DNA from 2 places in the Flexivirga sp. YIM B11880 genome. Region 2 is predicted to be linked to the other one. Evidence: riboswitches for the same ligand, from Rfam matches in the RefSeq annotation. Region 2 holds a riboswitch; the other holds the start of a gene.
The links. Region 2 has a riboswitch for S-adenosylmethionine ahead of ACN8HC_RS05075 (aminotransferase class V-fold PLP-dependent enzyme). Riboswitches for the same ligand answer to the same signal wherever they lie in the genome.

Region 1: another riboswitch for S-adenosylmethionine. It lies ahead of ACN8HC_RS00520 (MetQ/NlpA family ABC transporter substrate-binding protein); the one in region 2 lies ahead of ACN8HC_RS05075 (aminotransferase class V-fold PLP-dependent enzyme).

What each region holds. Positions count from the first base shown of each region.
Region 1 is NZ_JBMAMH010000001.1:109,364-113,770, reverse strand. Features, by position in the region: gene ACN8HC_RS00530 (methionine ABC transporter permease) at 1-295, opposite strand, end outside; gene ACN8HC_RS00525 (methionine ABC transporter ATP-binding protein) at 292-1,362, opposite strand; gene ACN8HC_RS00520 (MetQ/NlpA family ABC transporter substrate-binding protein) at 1,359-2,318, opposite strand; SAM riboswitch class IV at 2,409-2,546, opposite strand; gene ACN8HC_RS00515 (NADH-quinone oxidoreductase subunit A) at 2,712-3,173, shown strand; gene ACN8HC_RS00510 (NADH-quinone oxidoreductase subunit B) at 3,181-3,750, shown strand; gene ACN8HC_RS00505 (NADH-quinone oxidoreductase subunit C) at 3,747-4,286, shown strand; gene ACN8HC_RS00500 (complex I subunit 1/NuoH family protein) at 4,283-4,407, shown strand, end outside.
Region 2 is NZ_JBMAMH010000002.1:109,384-113,790, reverse strand. Features, by position in the region: gene ACN8HC_RS05080 (FtsK/SpoIIIE family DNA translocase) at 1-2,296, opposite strand, end outside; SAM riboswitch class IV at 2,646-2,760, shown strand; gene ACN8HC_RS05075 (aminotransferase class V-fold PLP-dependent enzyme) at 2,811-4,181, shown strand.

The sequences.
Region 1 (4,407 bases), on a different contig from region 2:
GCGGGAAGAGCACCGCCGTGGTCCCGATGGTGGATCCCATCGTCCGCAAGGTCAGGGGAGCGATCGCGGTCACGAAGATGATGAACGGGATCGGCCGCACGATGTTGACCGCCACGTTGAGCACCGCATTGACCGGGCGATTCGTGAGCAAGCCGCCGGTGCGCGTCGTGAACAACGCGACGCCGAGGATCAGCCCGATCAGCCCGCCGAGCAGGATCGTGACGACCGCCATCAGCAGCGTCTGCCCGATCGCCGTCTCGAAGGTCGGCCACAGCGTCGACCAGTCGGTGGTCATCGCGGTTGTCCTTCCACCGCGCCCGCTGCGTGCAGGGCCGAGATCGTCGCCTGCACACCCGCTTCCGGGCCGCTCAGCGCGAGCGTGAACGAGGCGAGCGACTCGTGCTTGAGATCGGTGATCCCGCCATACAGGATCTCGAAGTCGACACCGTGCTCCCGCGCGGCCGAGCTGAGAACCCGGCCCAGCACCCGATCGCCGTCAGCGGACACCGTGACGAGGGTGTCAGAGTGCTCCGCGCGCAGCCGCTCCAGCTGTATGGCGTCAGGGCGGTTCCCCACCGCAGCCGCGACGAACCGCTGCGTCGTCTCCGCCGTCGGTGAGCCGAGAACCTCTCGCACCGTGCCGGTTTCGACAATCCGGCCCGAGTCCAGGACCGCCACGCGGTCGGCAATTGCGCGGACGACGTCCATCTCGTGGGTGATGACCACGATGGTGATCCCGAGTTCCTCGTTGACCCGTCGCAAGAGCGCGAGCACCTCCCGGGTCGTCTCCGGGTCGAGCGCGGAGGTGGACTCATCGGCGAGCAGCAGATCCGGTTGCGTCGCCAGCGCCCGGGCGATACCGACTCGTTGCTGCTGGCCGCCGGACAATTCCTCGGGGTGAGCCCACGCTTTGTCGAGCAGGCCGACGAAGGAAAGCAGTTCGGCGACTCGCCGCTCCTGCTCGGCACGGCCGAGTCCGGCGAGCTGCAGCGGGTAGGCGACGTTGCCGAAGACCGTCCGCGACCGCATCAGGTTGAACCGCTGGAAGACCATGCCGATGCGTTGCCGCACCGCCCGCAGCGCTTTCCCGCGCAGCCTGGTGATGTCGACCCCGTCGACGATCACGGTGCCGGAGGTGGCCCGTTCCAGCCCGTTGATCAGCCTCACGAGAATGCTCTTGCCCGCCCCGGAGTAGCCGATGACCGCGAAGATCTCCCCCCGCCGGATCTCCAGGTCGACGTCCGTCAGCGCGTGGTGCTGGTCGTCGCGGCGGCCGAAGGTCTTCGACACCGACTGCAGACGGACCAACGGCGCTGCCGAATCAGGCTCGGAGTCAACGGTTCTCGACACGACCTCGGTCATTGCGTGCTCACGGTCTTTTGCAGGCCGGACAGGATCTGCTGCAGCTGGGCCGCTGACTTCTTCACCGGGACGCTGGTCCCCTTCGACTCGGCGACGACCAGCTTCTGCACGCGCGGGTCCTGGTAGAGCTTGACGACCTCGGCGTACGTCGGGTTGTTCTTGTCCGCAGCTCGGGCCACGATGACGTTGATGTAGGGCTCGGCCGTCGCCGACCGCGGGTTGTCCGAGTAGAGCGCCTTGGTCGGGTCGAGATGACCGTCGAGCGCGAAGTTGTTGTTGACGACCGCGCCGGCGGTGGAGGACAGCGACGTCACCGTCTGCGCCGCGTCGACGGGCGTCACCGTGACCTTTGACCGGCTCCGGACGATGTCCGCCGGAGTGGCCAGGATGTTGCCCCCGTTCTTCAGCGTCACCAGGCCGGCCGCCTGCAGCACGAGCAGCGCACGCGCCTGGTTCGTCGGATCATTCGGTATGGCGATGGTGCCGCCCGCCGGGATCTGTTGCAGTTTCTTGTATTTCGACGAGTAGAGGCTGAGCGGCACGACATACGTCGACCCGATCGGCGTCAGGTTCTGGTGCGCCTGCTCGTTGTAGCTCGCGAGGAAGACCAGGTGCTGGAAGAGGTTGAGATCCAGCTGGCCCTGGGCGACAGCAGGATTCGCCTGTGTGTAGTCCTGGAAGTTGACGGTCTGCAGGTTGATGCCGTGCTGCCGGGCGAGCTTCTTGAAGACCGGCCAATAGCCCTGGTCGGCGTCGGTGACGCCGATCTTCACGATGGTCAGGTGCTGCCCAGGTGCAGCGTCGCCACTCGCAGTGGCCCGGCCGGTGGCGAAGCCGGCACCACCGCCCACGACGAAGGCGATGACGGCGGCGCCGATCACCACTCCGCGGCGGGAGGTGCGCCTCGGCGGCAGGGAAGGAATGGTCGTCGGGGCGTCGGAGGTGTCGTCGGACATGGTTTCCTCAGGGTCGCTGGCAATTGGAAGGCGCCCGGCCGTGCTCGAACCGTGCGACGCGTCGTGCCGCATCGCCCGGTGATGTGGGAACTGCCGTGCTTGCCGCGCCGACCGATCCGGCATACGCCGAACCAGCCTGTGCGGCCTAGTCATTCACCTGGGGCACCCCGCCACGTGCGTGAGGGTTGCCGTCCAGCAAGCCAGGGCTTGACGCTGGAACTCGTGACTGGTGCAACCATAAGTACGAGTTACCGGAATAGTCAAAATGAACAGCAATTCTTCACGTTCGTGAGGTGGATCACACGCCGCGCTCGCCGCCGAGCGGTCGCCCCGAAGCGTCCACTCTGGGAGCGCCTCGCCCACCCGGAGGCGTCCGCTCGTTAGGCTGCCCGGGTGTCCTCGGGAGTGACCGGTTACGTGGTGCTGCTCGGCGTCGGTGTCGCCGGAGCGGTGCTGTTCGTCGCTGCCATGATCGCCCGGCGGCTGCTGGCACCGCGAGCACCCGGCCTGGCCAAGCTGACGACCTACGAGTCCGGCGTGGACCCGGTTGCGGGCGGGTGGGCGCAGACACACTTCCGCTACATCACCTATGCCTTCCTGTATGTCGTCTTCGCCGTCGACGCCGTCTACCTCTTCCCCTGGGCGCTGGTGCTGCGTGACCATCACCTCGGCATCGCCAGCCTGGTGGAGATGGGCATCTTCATCGCGGTCGTGCTCGTCGGCCTGCTGCACGCCGCCCGCCGCCGCCTGCTGACCTGGGCGGACGAAGCGGACACGGGGACCTCGAGACGCTCCTTCGTCGCTCCTCGGCCACCGCGGAGCGTGTCCGGGAAGGAGTTGACCGGTGACCACTGACCTGCCCATGCCCCGCGTCGGCGCGGGGCAAGAAGTCGCCCCGAAGCCCATGCGGGTGGTGCTCAACTGGGGCCGCCGCTACTCCCTCTGGGTGTTCAACTTCGGATTGGCTTGCTGCGCCATCGAATTCATCGCAGCATCGATGGCACGGCACGACTTCATCCGGCTGGGCGTCATACCGTTCGCACCCGGCCCGCGGCAGGCCGACCTGATGGTCGTCTCGGGCACGGTCACCGACAAGATGGCCCCCGCGGTCCGCCGGCTCTACGACCAGATGCCCGAACCCAAATACGTCATCAGCTTCGGTGCGTGCAGCAACTCCGGCGGCCCCTACTGGGACTCCTACTGCGTCACGAAGGGCGTCGACCAGCTGATCCCGGTCGACGTCTACGTGCCGGGCTGCCCGCCGCGTCCCGAGGCGCTGCTGCAGGGCATCCGCGTCCTGCAGGAGCAGATCGCCGAGGAGAAGCTGCACACCAAGGGCCTGCGCGCCAAGCTCAGCGGCTACGCAGGCCGCAAGGTCACCGCCGGCGAAGTGAGCCGCCCGCTCGTGGCACCGCCGGGGGAGTCCGCGTGAGCGTCGAACCCTACGAAGTCCCTCGCGTCTCCTGCCCGCCCGGCGAATGGATCGTCACGCTCGAGCAGCAACGCGACGAAGGTTTCACCTTCTTCGACTTTCTCACCGCCGTCGATCAAACCGACGTCGACGAAGACCCCGGCTTGGACGTCGTCGTGCACCTGTATGACGTGACGCCCGGCGCACTGCGCGAAATCCTCGTGCAGACCCGCATCGCGGACGGCGCGAGCCTGCCGAGCTGCACGGTGCTGTGGCACGGCGCGGCGTGGCACGAACGGGAAACGTTCGAAATGTTCGGCATCCACTTCGACGACTTCACCGAGACGGGCAACGGCAAGCTGCGAAAGCTGTTGCTGCCGGACGGTTTCGACGGCAACCCGCTGCGCAAGTCGTTCGTTCTCGCGGCACGCGCGAGCAAGCCGTGGCCGGGCGCCAAGGAGCCCGGCGGTGGCGGCACCGACGGCAAACCGGCCCGCGCGCCCCGCCGCCGGTTGCAGCCGCCGGGCGTGCCCGACGAATCCTGGGGTCCCCGATGAATGACTTCGTCGAAGTCGTCGTACGGTCCGTCTGTGTGCTCGCCGCGTTCCTGGTGTTGCCGCTCCTCGTGGGGCAGACCGAGCACAAGGTGATGGCCCACATGCAGGGACGGCTCGGGCC
Region 2 (4,407 bases):
ACGTCGAACCGAACTGGCTGTTGACGACCAGCTCGGCCGCCTGCAGCAGCAGGTCGAGGTCGTCGCCGATGTCCTCGTCGATCTCCTTCTTCGGCGCGGACACCTGCACGTCGTCGCGGTAGGTCGGCTTCAGTTGCTCGCGGACGTGCGAAACGACTTCTTGCACTTCGGATTCGGTGACCCAGGCGCCCTGGACGCGCATCGGCTTCGACGCGCCCATCGGCAGGAAGAGCGCGTCACCCTGACCGATCAGCTTCTCGGCACCCGGCTGGTCGAGCACCACGCGCGAGTCGGCGAGGGAGGAGGTCGCGAACGCCATCCGGCTGGGCACGTTGGCCTTGATCAGGCCGGTGACGACATCGACCGAGGGGCGCTGCGTCGCGAGCACGAGGTGGATGCCGGCGGCGCGGGCGAGCTGGGTGATGCGGACGATCGACTCCTCGACGTCGCGCGGGGCGACCATCATCAGGTCGGCCAGCTCGTCGACGATCACCAGCAGGTAGGGGTAGGGCTGCATGACCCGCTGCGAGCCGGGCGGCGGCTGCACCTTCCCGGCGCGCACCGCCTTGTTGAAGTCGTCGATGTGCTTGTAGCCGAACGCGGCGAGGTCGTCATACCGGGTGTCCATCTCGCGCACGACCCACTGCAGCGCCTCGGCGGCCTTCTTGGGGTTGGTGATGATCGGCGTGATCAGGTGCGGAATGCCTTCGTATGCCGTGAGTTCGACGCGCTTGGGGTCGACCAGCACCATCCGGACCTCGTCCGGCGTGGCGCGCATCATGATCGAGGTGATCATCGAGTTGACGAACGACGACTTACCGGCACCAGTGGCACCCGCGACCAGCAGGTGCGGCATCTTCGCGAGGTTGGCGATCACGTAGCCGCCCTCCACGTCTTTGCCGACGCCCATTACCATCGGGTGGTCGTTGCCGCGGGCGGCGCCGCTGCGCAGGACGTCGCCCAGGCTGACCTTCTCGCGGTCGGTGTTGGGGATCTCGATGCCGATCGCGGACTTGCCGGGGATCGGGCTGAGGATGCGGACGTCGGCCGACGCCACGGCATACGCGATGTTCTTGGACAGTGCGGTGACGCGCTCGACCTTGGTGCCCTGGCCCAGCTCGACCTCGTAACGGGTGACCGTCGGGCCGCGGGAGAAGCCGGTCACCTGCGCGTCGACACCGAACGAGTCGAGCGTCTGGGTCAGCGCCTCGACCACCCGGTCGTTGGCCGCGGAGCGGGCCTTCGGCGGGGTGCCGGGCTTCAGCACGTCGTTGGCGGGAAGCGTGTAGGTGACGTCCCCCGCCAGCTGCAGCTGCTCGACCCGCTGCGGCAACGGTGTGGTCGGCGGCGCCTGCAGCGGTGCGGCGGCCGGCTCCGGCGGTGCGCCCTTCGTCCCGGGCAGCGGCACCGCGCGCGTGTCCCCCACCGGTCGTGGATCGGCCGGCTTCGCCGGCGGCGTCTCGCCGTCGACGTCGTAGACGTCGCGGTCGCCCGGGTCCTTCTCGCCCGGGTCCTTCTCGCCCGGACGCAGCACCCGGCCGCTCTTGGTCCGCCGGGGCACGACGGTCGCAGCCTGCTCGAACGGCTCGTCCCCGTCGAGGCCGGCCTGGTCCTGCGGCTGATCGTCGTTCTTCTTGCGGCGGCGCTTGCGTTTGCCGCCGTCGATCTGGTCTCCGTGCAGATCCTGCGCCACGGCGTCGACGGGCTCGTCGTCGTCATACGACTCCGGCCGCCCGTGCTCGAACAGCCGCACGCGCAAGGTCGCCAGCCGTGCCGGGATCATCGAGACAGGGGTCGCGGTCATCACCAGGACGCTGAAGAACAACAAGATCGCCAGCAGCGCCATGGCTCCGGCCGTGTGCACGGCCGCAACCAGCGGACTGCTCGCCATGAAGCCGACGATGCCGCCGGCCCCGCGGAGTGCGTCGGTCTCACTGGGCTGTGGAATGCCCTTGGCGATGCTGGTGATCCCGCACACCGCGATCGCGAAGAGCGCGAGCCCGACCATCACCCGGTTGGTGCCCTGGTCGCCGCGCGGCGACCGCATCAGGTGCACGCCGATCAGGACCAGCACCAGCGGCAGCACGAGCGCGCCCAGCCCGAAGGTGCCGGCAACGACGGCGTGTATGACGTCGCCGACGGCTCCCGTCAGCCCCCACCATTCGCGGGCAGCGATGACGATCGCGGCGGCGACCAGCGCGAAGCCGAGGCCGTCGCGGCGCAGCTCCGGCTCGAGGTCGCGCGCGGAGTGGCCGACGCGCCGGGCAGCGCCGCCCGCCACGTGGGCCACACCCATCCAGGTGCCCCTCGCAGCGCGCAACGGCAGAGGCAGCCCGCCACTGGACGGCTTGCCTCCCGACCGAGGTTTCGCACCGGTCGCCTTCTTGGCGGGCGGGCGCGTCGAGGTGGGTCCCGACGCAGGTCGGGAACGCGAACCGGATCCTGCGGACCCGGATTTGCTGCGGGTCGCACGCGTGGTCGCCTGCGACGATGACGGACGGGTAGGCACGAAAACACCGTACGCGAGAGTCGCAGCAACCACATACGTCACACGCCGAGACGGCTTGCGAGCCGCGCCATACCCCCGTTCCGGTCCGCGGACCGGGTTTGACTCCGCCGCCGGAGATCCCGCTACATTTGACCCAGGTCATGAGTCTCAGCGACAAGCCCCGGCTTGCTGAGCGGCAACCCTCCAACCGCGGTGGGGTGCTCCGGGTGACGACCGGGCCGACGTGAGAAGCACGCCGGCAAGCGCGGATCGACTCTGCTTGCACCGCTGTCGATCCCTCGATCGGCGAAGGAGCAGCACGTTGAGCATCACCATCGACCCCCAGCAGGACACCACGCCGCACCAGCTCGGCATACCTCGCGTCTCGACGCCGGCGCCGAAGCGCGCCGCGGAGGGACTGCCGAAGACCGTCTCCGCAGACCTCGGTGTTCCCACGGTCCATCGGACGGTGACCGATTACGCCAACTTCGATCATGGCGCGACCACGCCGGCGCTGGTGGCCGTCGCGAACGCCGTCGCGACGGTGCAGCGCCGTTACGGGTCCGTGCACCGCGGCGCCGGCTACGCGAGCCGGGTGACCACCTCCTGGTTCGAGGCGGCGCGGGCGGAGGTCGCCGAGTTCGTCGGTGCGCGCCGAGGTGACGAGGTGGTCTTCACCCGCAACACGACGGATGCATTGCGTTTGCTGGCGCATTGCGTCCCGCAGGACGCCGAGGTCTTCGCCTGGGAGTCGGCGCACCACGCAGCGCTGCTGCCGTGGCCGGAGGGACGCACCACCCGCCTGCCGGTGCCGCGCAGCACCGAGCACGCACTCGAGCTGCTGAGGGAGGCGCTCGGCCGGTCCGCAGCGAACCACAAGCTGGTCGTCCTCACCGGCGCCTGCAACGTCACCGGCGAGATCTGGCCAGTCGCCGAACTCGCTGACGTCGCAAGAGAGCTGGGCGCACGCGTCGTGCTCGACGCCGCGCAGTACGCGCCGCACGTCACCATCGACCTCGGCACGCTGGGCGTCGACTGGGTCGCGTTCTCCGGTCACAAGCTCTACGCCCCGTATGGCGCAGGCGTGCTCGCCGGACGCAGCGACTGGCTGGATGCCGCCGACCCCTACCTGCCGGCGGGCGGCGCGACCGCTCGGGTCCGCCGAGGTGGGACGCAATGGCAGACCGGACCGGCACGGCACGAGGGCGGCACGCCGAACGCCGTCGGAGCGGTCGCGATCGCCGCGGCGTGTGCGACCCTGCGCGAGCACCGCGCCACGATCGAGGCGCACGAGGCACAGCTCTACACGAGGCTGCGCTCCGGCCTGGCGGCGATCGACGGCGTGCGCGTCGTGGAAGCTCTGGGCGATCGGCCGAACGTCGGCGTGGTGACCTTCACCATCGCCGGCTACGACCCGTCGCTGGTGTCGCAGGTGCTGGCCGACGAGCACGCCATCGCGGTGCGGGACGGCCGGTTCTGCGCGCATCTGCTCTGCGACGCCATCGTCGGCGACGGGGCGACGGCGGTCCGCGCCAGCCTCGGCCTCGCGACCACCGGCGAGCACGTCGACCGGCTCGTCGCCGGCGTGCGCCGACTGGTCGAGCACGGCCCGGCACTCTCCTACGTGCACACCGACGAGGGCTGGTCGGCTCCGGCCGACCCTCGTGATCTGGCCGAACCGCTCCCCTGGTGACGTTTCAGCGGTGACCTGTCACGGCACCAGGCCTAGACGCCGGGACGCGTCCGACATACGCTGTCCGGCCTCTGACCACCACTCAGGGCGCCTGGCGTCGCGCGCGACACTACGGTGACGTCTGTGACGGATGTGCCGACCGAGGTGTGACGCTCACTACACTCCCGAAAAAAGTCACGAAATGGTCACGCTTCGACTTGGAAATGCCGGTCGGACCACGTACCTT